Regions from separate parts of the Williamsia sp. Y721 genome, predicted to be linked through region 2. Evidence: riboswitches for the same ligand, from Rfam matches in the RefSeq annotation. Region 2 holds a riboswitch; the other holds the start of a gene.
The links. A riboswitch is a leader RNA that binds a small molecule or an ion and turns the genes downstream of it on or off. The one in region 2 is predicted to bind cobalamin.
Positions count from the first base shown of each region.

Region 1: another riboswitch for cobalamin. It lies ahead of cobN (cobaltochelatase subunit CobN); the one in region 2 lies ahead of AC56PL_RS15810 ((2Fe-2S)-binding protein).

Region 1 covers NZ_JCASNH010000003.1:385,682-392,138, reverse strand. The annotation lists gene AC56PL_RS16530 (precorrin-2 C(20)-methyltransferase) at 1-1,020, opposite strand, end outside; gene AC56PL_RS16525 (precorrin-8X methylmutase) at 1,017-1,640, opposite strand; gene cobG (precorrin-3B synthase) at 1,665-2,792, opposite strand; adenosylcobalamin (AdoCbl) riboswitch at 2,907-2,982, shown strand; gene cobN (cobaltochelatase subunit CobN) at 3,035-6,457, shown strand, end outside.
Region 2 covers NZ_JCASNH010000003.1:247,992-254,448, reverse strand. The annotation lists gene AC56PL_RS15840 (haloacid dehalogenase type II) at 1-366, shown strand, start outside; gene AC56PL_RS15835 (ArsI/CadI family heavy metal resistance metalloenzyme) at 385-819, opposite strand; gene AC56PL_RS15830 (flavodoxin domain-containing protein) at 999-1,502, shown strand; gene AC56PL_RS15825 (hypothetical protein) at 1,502-1,807, shown strand; gene AC56PL_RS15820 (Fur family transcriptional regulator) at 1,886-2,329, shown strand; gene katG (catalase/peroxidase HPI) at 2,366-4,597, shown strand; cobalamin riboswitch at 4,633-4,834, shown strand; gene AC56PL_RS15810 ((2Fe-2S)-binding protein) at 5,050-5,736, shown strand; gene AC56PL_RS15805 (carotenoid oxygenase family protein) at 6,395-6,457, opposite strand, start outside.

The DNA.
Region 1 (6,457 bases), 140 kb from region 2:
CGCAAAAACCCCGGGATCACCCGACGACACGACGACCACCCGGGCACCGTTCTTTGCCAGATCCAGTGCCATGCACGCGCGTTCGGACTCCACTCGGTTGTCGCTGGCATGCATACGTTGTCCGGGTCGGGGAGTCACCCGGTCTAGATAGGTCTTGTAGCCCACCAAATCGGTGGCCTGCGCCAGCTCCGCACGCACTTCCGGGGTGGTCCACCGATCGGCGCCGGGTCCCAACCCGACGACAACAACCTCGCCAACCGCACCGGCAACAGGTGCAGACGGTTGCGCGTTGTTGAGCGCGCCGGGGATGACGACCATCGAGAAATAGGGCACAGTCGCGGCATCCACATCGCCGACGGGCATGACCTTCTGCGCACCCGTCGAGGCGCGTTCGACATACCATGCCCTATCGACGACACCGGATTCACGCAGCGCTGCAACGACTTCTGGAAAGGTTCGGCCGAGTTTCATGATTGCCACCGCATCGCTGTCGCGCAGTCGACGGACGAGCTCGGCCCTGGGGAGCGTGCCCGGCAGGACGGTCAGGGTCTCCTCGGCTTCGACCAAAGGCATGCCGGTGGCAGCTGCCGACGCGCTCACAGATGTGACACCCGGGATGATCTCGGTGTCGAAGCGATCGGTCAACCGCTTGTGCATATGCATGTACGAGCTGTAGAAAAGCGGGTCGCCCTCGGCCAACAACGCCACCGAACGTCCCGCACGCAGATGCACTGCGAGGACCTCCGCGGCATCGGCATAGAAGTCGTCGAGCGCGCCGCGATAGCCACCGGGGTGATCGGTGGTCTCGGTGGTGACCGGATACATCAGCCGTTCCTCCAGCTGACCTTCCCGAAGGTACGGCTCAGCCACCGACCGAGCGATCGAACGACCGTGGCGGGCACAGTGATACGCGATCACATCTACCTCACCGATGACGCGGGCGGCCTTCACGGTGACCAGTTCGCTGTCTCCGGGGCCCAATCCCACGCCCCATAATTTTCCACTGCCGGTCATTGTCATTCCACCTTCGAGGCAAGGGCGTTGAGAGCGGCGGCGGTGATCGCCGACCCGCCGCGACGGCCGAGTACCGTCAAGTACTCGAGATCACTTCGATCGGCAAGCGCTGCACAGGATTCCGCAGCGCCGATGAATCCAACCGGTGCGCCGATCACCGCAGCAGGCCGCGGTCCGCCGGCATCGATCAACTCGAGGAGCGCAAAGAGCGCGGTCGGTGCGTTGCCGATTGCAACCACGGAACCCTCGAGCATGGGACGCCAAAGATCCACCGCAGCAGCGGTTCTTGTGGTCTCCAGTTCCGCAGCCAGATCTGGGAGTCGGCTGTCGCCCAGCAGACAGCGCACATCGTTGTCTGCCGGCAACCGCTTGCGGGTCACGCCGGACGCGACCATGTTCGCATCGCAGAGGATCGGCGCACCGGCTTCCAGCGCCGTGCGGGCCGCGGTCACCAGACCGGCACTGGCTCGCACATCGGCGGTCAGGTCGACCTGTCCGCAGGCATGGATCATCCGGACAACCACCTGTGACAGGTCGTCATCGAACATGGTGAGGTCGGATTCGGCACGAATTGTCGCGAATGACTGCCGGTAGATCTCGGCGCCGTCTCGAATGTAGGTGTACATAGTGCTCGTCACCATAGATGCCGATCAGACTCGGCGACGCTTGTACCCCGTCGCCGTGGCCTCGACCCGAAGATGGTTCTCCTGAGGCGAACCGCACCCACGTTCGCAGCCGACCCAGTGCTGACGGTCGTCGATGTCAGCGTCGTCTGAGGTCAGGTGCAGTTCCAGATCCGCTCGGACATCGGCATGCGACTTGTCGCAGCCGGGTGATCCGGTGCAGTCGGTGACCTTGGTCCAAGGCGAACTCTCGTCGAATATCAGGCCCATCGGTGCCATCACGCGAAGTACGGTGTCGGCCATGCCTTCTGACAGGTCGACGATCAGGATCTCTTTTCGCGGTGTCAGGTAGATGTCACGTTCGATGGCAGCCAGGAACTCTCCGACCCGCGCTGGGATCCGTCCGTGCGCGACCACGGAACCGAGTGCCACCAAGTCGTCGTGATCCTGCGCCAACCAACCCACCCGCGGTTCCGAAATGGACTCTGACCTCGGATATTCACCAGTTGCCTGCAATGTCGCCAAGATGTTGTCGATGGTCGTCAGATCGGCAACATCTTGCACGCGCCATTCGTCGGTCCGGTCAGCCAGAAACGCATGCGCCAGGTCGATCATGAGGGCTGGGGCATCACCCGCCGAGACCTGACGTCCGGTCGGCTTTCCGCCGACGACCACGTCAAACGCTCGATCACTGAACGCCAGCACACCGATATCGGGACGCTGGGTAAGGATGTCGCCACGACCATCGTCGACGCCGAACAGGATCCTGGCCGGGAGATTCGCCAGCACCGGGTCGGACTGCAGTCGGATGTCGAAATCGTCCAGGACCAGGCGTGCGTCGATCAGACCTCCGCGCCGCCCCGTCAATGCCGAAAGCTGCAGGTTGCGCACCCGTTCGTGACTCGGAGACGGGATCAGTCCGGCGTCGAGTATGCGTTCGCCTGCACCGTCCACGTCGGTGATCCCACGCAGCTGGACGTTGCCGCGCGAGGTCACTTCGAGATGACCGTCGCCGAATTCATCCGCCACACCGACCAGGGATTGCATCTGGATCGGGGTGATCAGACCGCCTGGTAACCGGATCCGGGCCAGATGGCCATCTGCCGCCGGGTGGGCCGAGAACACACCTGGGCAACGATCGGACGGTCGACTCATGGGTTCAACGGTACTGGCGCCGATCAACTTCTCGCCGCTCAGTGGCGGCCGGTTGTCCGACTCATCGCCTTCGGATCACCTGGAATTGCCGGTCTTATATGCTGAGGCAATTCCGCAACGAGGAAGCCGGTGAGAGTCCGGCACGGTCGCGCCACTGTATGGGGGAAACCCCAAGTCAGACCCTTGTTGCTCCGCTGCTACACCCCAACCGCCGGGCGCGCATTCCCGGCAAGGAGGTCCTCGTGATCTTGCTTCTGTCCACCTCGGACACGGACCTGCTGGCGGCCAAGGCCAGCGGTGCCGACTACCGCCTCGCGAACCCGTCACGCCTTCTCGTCGACGAAGACCTACCCGCCCTCCTGGACGGCGCTGACCTGGTGGTTGTGCGGATTCTCGGTGGCCGCCGGATGTGGGAACAGGGTCTGGACGCGGTGATCGCCGCGGGATTGCCGACCGTGGTGCTCTCCGGTGAACAGCTTCCCGACCCCGACCTGATGTCGATGTCGACGGTTACTCCAGGCGTGGCCGCCGACGCCCACAACTACCTGGCCCAGGGCGGACCTGACAATCTCGCGAACCTCCACGCGTTCTTGTCCGACACCGTGCTGCTCACCGGCCACGGTTTCAGCGCTCCGGCGACCACCGCGCAGTGGGGGATCCTGGACCGTAAACCCCAGGTCGAGACGGCCGGACCGACCATCGCGGTTCTGTACTACCGAGCCCAACATCTGGCAGGCAACACCGCCTACATCAACGCCCTCTGCGATGCGATCGAGGACAAGGGCGGCCGGGCACTGCCGATTTACTGTGCGTCGCTGCGGACCGCGCCCGACGACCTGCTCGAGCAGCTTTCGGTTGCCGATGCGCTGGTGGTCACGGTGCTCGCCGCCGGGGGAACGACGCCTGCCACCGCGTCGGCCGGTGGCGATGACGAGAACTGGAACATCGAACAACTTGCCCGCCTGGACATCCCGATCCTGCAGGGTCTGTGCCTGACATCGTCCCGTGCCGGATGGGCGGCGAACGACGACGGGATGTCACCGTTGGACGTCGCCACGCAGGTCGCGGTACCCGAGTTCGATGGACGGATCATCACGGTTCCGTTCTCGTTCAAGGAGATCGGCGACGACGGTCTGCCCTGGTACCGCCCGGATTCCGAACGGTGTGCGCGAGTCGCCGGAATCGCTGTGCGCCACGGTCGACTTCGGCACATCGCACCGGCTGATCGCCGGATTGCCGTGATGTTGTCGGCGTACCCGACCAAACATGCTCGGATCGGGAACGCAGTGGGGCTCGACACCCCACAGAGCCTGCTCCGATTGCTCGATGCCATGCGCGACTCCGGATACGACATCGGACCAGAATCCGGTGAGGGCTCGGTTCCCGGTCTGGCCGAGAATGATTCGGACACGCTGATCCACACTCTGATCGCCGCCGGTGGACAAGACCCCGACTGGCTCACCGAAGAAGCCCTGGCCGCCAACCCGATCCGGCTGTCAGCGGCGGACTACCGCGACTGGTTCGGCACACTGCCCGACGATCTCCGGGCGTCGATGATCCAACACTGGGGACCGGCCCCCGGCGAATTGTTCGTCGACCGCTCGGTCAATCCGGACGGCGATATCGTGATCGCGGCAATGCAATTCGGGAACATCGTGCTGATGGTCCAACCGCCACGAGGCTTCGGTGAGAACCCGGTCGCGATCTATCACGACCCGGATCTGCCGCCGAGTCATCACTATCTGGCCTGTTATCGCTGGTTGTCGTCACAAGATCACTTTGCCGCCGATGCCGTCGTCCATGTCGGCAAGCACGGCAACCTCGAGTGGCTGCCGGGCAAGACGTTGGGTATGTCGGCCTCGTGCGGCACCGATGCCGCCATCGGCGACCTGCCGATGATTTATCCGTTCCTGGTCAACGATCCCGGTGAAGGCACCCAGGCGAAACGGCGAGCGCACGCCACGCTGGTCGATCACCTGATCCCGCCGATGGCAAGGGCCGAGAGTTACGGCGACATCTCGCGTTTGGAGCAGCTGCTCGACGAGCACGCCAACATCTCCGCGCTCGACCCGAACAAACTTCCGGCGATCCGCCAGCAGATCTGGACGCTTCTGCAGGCTGCGAAAATGGACCACGACCTCGGGTTGTCCGAGCGACCCGAAGAAGATGTCTTCGACGACATGCTGCTGCACGTCGACGGCTGGCTCTGCGAGATCAAAGACGTTCAGATCCGCGACGGACTCCACATCCTCGGCCAACCGCCTGCAGGTGATGTCGAGGTCGATCTGGTGCTGGCGATGCTGCGGGCCAGGCAACTCTGGGGTGGTACGCAGAGCCTGCCCGGCCTACGAGAAGCGCTGGGGCTCACCGAAGACGGAACCGCCGGGCGTACCGCTACCGACAGCATCGAATCCATTGCCCGGGAATTGGTGGTGGGTTGCGCCAAGGGCGACTGGGATGCCGCCACCATCGCCACGGTCGCCGAAGGTCATCCGGAAGATGTTCGCAGGATCCTCGAGTTCGCAGGCTCCGAGATCATCCCTCGGCTCCGCCAGACCGATCAGGAGGTCCCGCGGATCCTCCACGCGCTGGGCGGTGGGTTCATCCCCGCCGGGCCGAGCGGATCACCATTGCGTGGACTGATCAACGTATTGCCGACCGGACGCAATTTCTATTCGGTCGACCCGAAGGCCGTACCGTCGAAACTTGCCTGGGAGACCGGCCGGGCCATGGCGGATTCCCTTCTGGCCCGCTATCTCTCGGACCACGGCGAGTATCCGAAATCCGTGGGCTTGTCGGTGTGGGGGACCAGCGCGATGCGCACGTCCGGCGACGACATCGCCGAGGTTCTCGCACTCCTCGGGGTGATGCCGATCTGGGATGAGGCGTCTCGCCGGGTGACAAAACTCGACCTGATCAGCCTCGCCGAACTCGGCCGTCCCCGTATCGATGTCACGGTGCGCATCTCCGGATTCTTCCGGGACGCCTTCCCGCATGTGATCACGATCCTCGACGATGCCGTTCGCATGGTCGCCGGCCTCGACGAACCCGACGAGTCGAACTACGTTGCCGCCCATGCGCGTTCCGACATCGCCGACCACGGCGACGTCGACCGCGCCACCAGTCGTATTTTCGGGTCGAAGCCCGGAACCTACGGAGCCGGCCTGCTCCAGCTGATCGATTCCAAGGACTGGCGCAGCGATGCCGATCTGGCCGAGGTGTACACCGCATGGGGCGGTTACGCGTACGGCCGCGGACGTCAAGGCGTCGCCGCGGTCGACGACATGCGATCGGCCTACCGGCGCATTGCCGTCGCCGCCAAGAACACCGACACCCGCGAACACGACATCGCCGATTCCGACGACTACTTCCAATATCACGGTGGCATGGTCGCCACGGTCCGGGCATTGACCGGCAAAGATCCCGAGGCCTATATCGGCGACAGCACCAGCCCGGACAACGTTCGCACGCGCACCCTGTCGGAAGAGACCACCCGCGTCTTCCGGGCCCGCGTGGTCAACCCACGTTGGATCGCCGCGATGCAGCGCCATGGCTACAAGGGCGCATTCGAGATGGCAGCCACGGTCGACTACCTCTTCGGCTACGACGCCACCACCAATGTGATGGCCGACTGGATGTACGAGCAACTGACCGAGGCGTACGTC
Region 2 (6,457 bases):
ATCCTCTCCAACGTCCACCGAGAAGGCTTCGCGGGCAGCAACGCCCGACTCGGTGTCGACTTCGACAAGATCATCACGGCCGAAGATGTCGGAGCGTACAAACCTGCAGCCAACCACTTCGACGCCCTCGGCGCCGCGCTCGACGAACTCGGCGTAGCACGCGAAGGTCTACTTCATGTGGCGCAGAGCCTGTTCCACGACCACGTCCCCGCCAAACGCCACGGACTCGACTCGGTGTGGATCAACCGGCGGCACAACCGAACCGGGTGGGGCGCCACGCCTGCACCGTCCGAAGATTTCAGCTACGTGGCGGAGTACCCCTCGATGGAGGCGTTCGCGCGAGCCGCACGCACGCCAAAGATCTGAAGAAGACCTACCGGTCGGTCAACTCGCGCAGCAGGGCCCGCCCGCAGCGGCATCATCCGCCAAGACCTCAGAGGCCGTACCGAATGTTTCCGAATCGGCAAGAACCGTGTAGACCTCCCATTTCTCGTTCGCCGGTCCGGTCACCCACACCTTGTCCTGGGTCGCGAAACAGCACGTGGTGCCGATCTCTTCGGCGGTGAACAAACCCTCGTCACTCAGACGCGCGATCTCTGAGTGGACCTTTTCGCTCGAATCCACCTCGACGCCCAAGTGATTGAGCGATCCGCCCTTGCCCGGACTTTCGATGAGGACGAGCTTCAGAGGTGGTTCGACGACGGCAAAGTTGGCATAGCCGGGCTTGCGCTTGGCCGGTTCGACGCCGAACAACTTGGCATAGAACGTGACCGCCGCGTCGAGATCATCGACGTTGAGGGCGAGCTGAACACGGGACATGACACTACCTCCACCTGTACGACATACATCTAATTACTGCACCACCCAGGGTGCCACCTTTTCGACATATGTCAATAACAAGCGAGGTCTTGTGCAAGCACCCGGCCATACCCCTGCGCTGAGCATGGAAGGACCCAGTCCATCGAGGTAGCATCGCGTTGTCGACGACAGGGAGCATCATGCGAGTTCTCGTGGCCACCGCCAGCAAACACGGAGCAACCCGCGAGATCGGTGCACGGCTGGGCGCGGAGGTCTCGGCGGGGCTGAAGAAGCGGAACGTCGAAGCCGAGGTTACCGTGGTCGATGTCGAAGATGTCGAGACCGTCGAAGACTTCGATGCCGTGATCCTCGGCAGCGCAATCTATCTCGGGCGATGGCTCAAACACGCCACCAAGCTCGTCGACCGCGAACTGCCTTACCTCCAAGATCGCCCGGTGTGGCTGTTCTCCAGCGGTCCGGTCACACCCGGTGATGATGCCGAGAACCTGACATGGGCCACCACGCCATGGGCGGTCGAGCACCACACGTTCGGTGGCAAGGTCGACCGTTCCGTCCTGTCCTTCACCGAACGCCTCGCGGTCAATGCCGCACACGCGCCGGACGGTGACCTTCGCAGCATGGACGAGATCGCGACATGGGCAGACAGTATCTGTACACATCTGACGACCAGGGCAGGCCGGTGATGAACTCGAATCAGCATGGTGACAAAACGCCACAGATCCGCGTGGAACCAAGATTCCAATACGGCGAGCCGGTGAGAATCGATGACCAGACAACCGTGATTCCGGTGTCCCGACCCACAATACGAGGCCGAACCACCCCGTTGGGCCTGTATACGATCGTCAACGGTAAGACCACATGGACCCCTGCCATCGACGGAGCAACTGTTGCATTGATCGGAGTTCTCACCGGTCTCATCGCGGCGACACTCGGATCGGCCGCGGTACTGAAACAGCCTCCGTGGCCGCGAATGACCATCCGTAAGTGACCGATCTCGCCAGACTCAATTTTTACTGATTCCAGAAAACGCAACACTGATGGCAACGAACTTGCCTATCGTGGGGTCGTGGCCCCCACACCGGACAACGCGGATCGGCTACGCGGTGCAGACCTTCGGGTAACCCGGCCGCGGATGGCGGTGATGGATGCCGTCGACGGTCACGCCCACGCCGACACCGAAACTATCTTCGATGTTGTGCGCGCCGTGTTGCCAACGGTGTCACGGCAAGCCGTCTATGACGTGCTCAGTGCATTGACAACTACGGGACTGATTCGCCGTATTCAGCCCGCCGGCCATATCGCACGTTACGAAAGCCGGGTTGGCGACAACCATCACCACGTCGTGTGCCGTAGCTGCGGTGTCATCGCCGATGCGGACTGCGCCACGGGCGAACGCCCTTGTCTCACAGCCTCCGACGACCACGGCTTCGTCCTCGACGAGGCAGAGGTCGTCTACTGGGGTCGATGTCCGGACTGCACCGGACCCACCATGAACCGGTCACATCCGTGATCACAGCCCAATTCATCACCATCTGAAAGGAATCCTGTGACCTCTGACAGCCGTCCCCCCAATCCCGATTCCGGGACCAAGAGCACCAGCGAGAGCGAGAATCCGGCGATTCCATCGCCTACGCCGAAGGCTCATGCCCCGCTGACGAACAAAGACTGGTGGCCGGAACAGATCGACCTGTCGGTATTGCACTCGCACACCTCGAAATCGAACCCGCTCGGCGCCGACTTCGACTATGCGAGAGAGTTCGCCAAACTCGACGTCGACGCGCTCAAGGCCGACGTCATCGCATTGATGACCGACTCGCAGGACTTCTGGCCCGCTGACTACGGCCACTACGGGGGCCTGTTCATCCGGATGAGCTGGCACGCCGCCGGCACGTACCGCATCTTCGACGGTCGCGGGGGTGGCGGCCAAGGTGCCCAGCGGTTTGCTCCCCTCAACAGCTGGCCGGACAACGCCAACCTCGACAAGGCGCGTCGACTGCTCTGGCCCGTCAAACAGAAGTACGGCAGCAAGATCTCCTGGGCTGACCTTTTGGTGTTCGCAGGGAACACCGCCCTGGAGTCGATGGGATTCCAGACCTTCGGATTCGGATTCGGACGACCAGACATCTGGGAACCCGAGGAAGTGTTCTGGGGTCCAGAAGAAGAGTGGCTCGGCACCGATAAGCGGTACCAGGGCGAGCGTGAACTCGCGCAACCCCTCGGCGCCACCACGATGGGGCTCATCTACGTGAATCCCGAAGGCCCAGAAGGCAAACCGGATCCAATCGCCGCGGCCCAAGACATCCGCGAAACGTTCAGCCGGATGGCGATGAACGACGAAGAAACCGCAGCCTTGATCGTCGGTGGACACAGCTTCGGGAAGACCCACGGCGCCCACCCGGCCGATCGGATCGGACCCGAGCCCGAGGCCGCACCGATCGAGCAACAAGGATTGGGTTGGAAAAACGGCTATGGCAAGGGTAAAGCCGAAGACGCCGTCACCAGCGGACTCGAGGTCGTCTGGACATCGACACCCACGCAGTGGAGTAACGGTTTCCTCGAGATTCTCTACGGCTACGAGTGGGAGCTGACGAAGAGCCCGGCCGACGCTTGGCAGTTCACAGCCAAGGACGGCGCAGGCGCAGGCACAATTCCCGACCCATTCGGCGGACCGGGGCGAGCCCCGACAATGCTGGTCACGGACGTCGCGCTGCGTGAAGACCCGATCTACGCCGAGATCACCCGCCGCTGGTTGAAGAATCCTGAGCAGCTGGCCGAGGCGTTCGCCAAGGCCTGGTACAAGTTGCTCCACCGCGACATGGGGCCGATCACCCGCTACCTGGGTCCCTGGGTTCCCGAGCCGCAGCTGTGGCAGGACCCCGTTCCGGCCGTCGACCACCCGCTGGTCGATGACCAGGACATCGCTGCACTGAAGGGCAAGCTGACCGATTCCGGACTGTCGGTCTCTCAGTTGGTCAACGTGGCATGGTCGTCGGCGAGCAGCTTCCGCAGCACAGACAAGCGTGGCGGCGCCAACGGTGCACGGATCCGTCTCGAGCCGCAAAAAGGCTGGGACATAAACGAACCCGCCGAGTTGGCCAAGATCTTCCCTGTCCTCGAACAGATCCAGCAGGACTTCAACGGTTCGGCTTCGGGTGGCAAGAAGATCTCCTTGGCCGACCTGATCGTGTTGGCGGGTTCGGCCGGTATCGAAAAGGCGGCCAAAGAAGCCGGTCACGCCGTCACGGTGCCATTCACGCCGGGTCGGACCGATGCTTCTCAGGAGAGCACCGACGTGGACTCGTTCTCGGTCCTCGAGCCCCGGGCCGACGGATTCCGGAACTACTCACGCAGTGGTGAGAAGATCAATCTGGAAACGCTGTTCCTCGATCGTGCGTACATGCTCGATCTGACCGCTCCGGAGGCAACCGTGCTCGTGGGCGGCCTACGATCCCTCGGCAGCAATCACGCCGGTAACAAGCATGGTGTGTTCACCGACCGTCTGGGAACCTTGACGAACGACTTCTTCGTCAACCTTCTCGACGGCAGAACCGAGTGGAAGCCATCGGAAAACGACGAGAATGTCTACCAGGGCACAGATCGGTTGACCGGCGACGCCAAGTGGACTGCGACACCGGCCGATCTGGTGTTCGGTTCACATTCACAGTTGCGCGCTCTGGCCGAGGTCTACGCACAGGCCGATGCCGATGAAAAGTTCGTCAACGACTTCGTCGCGGCGTGGGTGAAGGTCATGAACAACGACCGCTTCGACCTGAGCTGATTCTCGACCGAAGCGACAGCACCCCGCTTGCCTTGTGGCAGGCGGGGTGTCGTCGTTGTGTTAGATTCAGCCGGTCCTAGCGACAGCGAAAGAGGAAGCCGGTGAAAGACCGGCGCGGTCCCGCCACTGTAATCGGGGATGCAACTTTCCATCACGGCCGCGACCCATTGGGGTTGTAAGGCGGAAACGAGCAATGATCCGAGAGCCAGGAGACTCTGCGTTGCCGCACCTTTCTGCCCGGGGCGGATTTCCCCGAGAGAGGCGTCATCGCCATGCGTGTACGCAGTGCAACTCACCGAGTTGCGTTATCCCCCGCATGCATCACCGAACTCGATGTACCCGGCGTGCTCAGCGGGGCATCCCGCGGATCGTATGTCGCCCGCCTTCGACCGTGGCCGGATGCGCTGTGACCCACATACGATGGTGGTTCGACATCGACGCGGAGCCAAACCATGGATGATGCGAACGCCCCCGGCCGGGACAACTCGGATGTTGCCTCGATGCTCGCCCAGGTGGCCGAGTCGGGACCGTACTTCACACTCGGTTACGGGCCGGTGTCCGACAGGGACTGGCAACCCACCGCCACACTCCGAGAACCTGATACCCGCGACCGCCTCGTCGCGGAGGTCGCCCTCGCGCTGAACGTCGACGAAGAACGCGTTGCCGCCTCCACAGTCTTCTTCGGATATGCGGCACGGTTGTGGTCAATCGCGGCAGGAACCCGTCTGGACGACGGCCGCTGCATACACCTGGGACCTGATGAACTGTTGTGGCGCAGCATCAACGGATCACTACAGCTTCACGTCGAAGAACCACGAATGGGACGATCGGCGCGGACCGAGGTACTCGACAGCCAACTCGACCCCTGTATCGATGCCTGGCGAGACATCGTCGCACCCGGATTGTTGTGGGGCAACACCACATCCGCGTTGCTCGGCGCCGCCCGGATCACCGGCGATATCACGTCCCGTTGGGTCGCCGCCCTGCTCAACGATCCTCGTCTTCAGCTCACGGTGGATCCGGTCACCCATCGCCGACGAAGCTGCTGTCTCTTCTACCGCACGCCCACCGGAGGCGTCTGCGGAGATTGCCCATTCCCCTCGCCACCCACTACCGGCCCAGCAAAGGAAATACCGTGACCGTCAGCTTCTCACCGCTGATCGTCATGCTGCCCACACCGTTCCTCACCAATACCCAGTCGCTCACCGGGCAACCCGTCTGAGAACACCTCGCACTGCGGGACCGGGTCCGTGCCGACTTCCTCGGTCTCGAACCGGATCCGCTCGACCGTACGGGACAAGGTTTCCGGCGCGGTTAGCCGATCCGGGCAATCCCCCTGTGCCGCCGACTATATTCTGATCGCTTTCGTATTCAGATCAGGGATCGTCCAAGGGGTGGGGAAATCGATGAAGATTCGTTGGCTCGCGGCTGCGGTGGCAACTGTTGCTGTGTTCTCGAGTCAGGCCGTTGCCGGTGCGGCTCCGACAAAGTACCCCGTGCAGTGGGATTTTCGAGTGGCCATCCCAAAGATCCTCGATCAGACCCTTGATCCGAAGTGGGCCCCGGACGGCGCCAATGACCCGAACTGCAAACTTCCCGCTCCAAGGCATCGACGACATCGAAAAGTCAGGGCGCGAGGTGGCGGGCAAGATCGATGCCATCATGCGCAAGACCGGCGCCAAACAGGTCGACCTGGTGGGCTGGTCGCAGGGTGGCGGTTTATTGCCGCACTACTACATCGATTTCCTCGGCGGAGACACGAAGGTGGACAAGGCAATCGGGATTGCGCCCCGGCAATCACGGACCGGGCCGGAATGCGCCATGAAAGGTCATGGGGACGTGATGACTCAGGTTGATCGA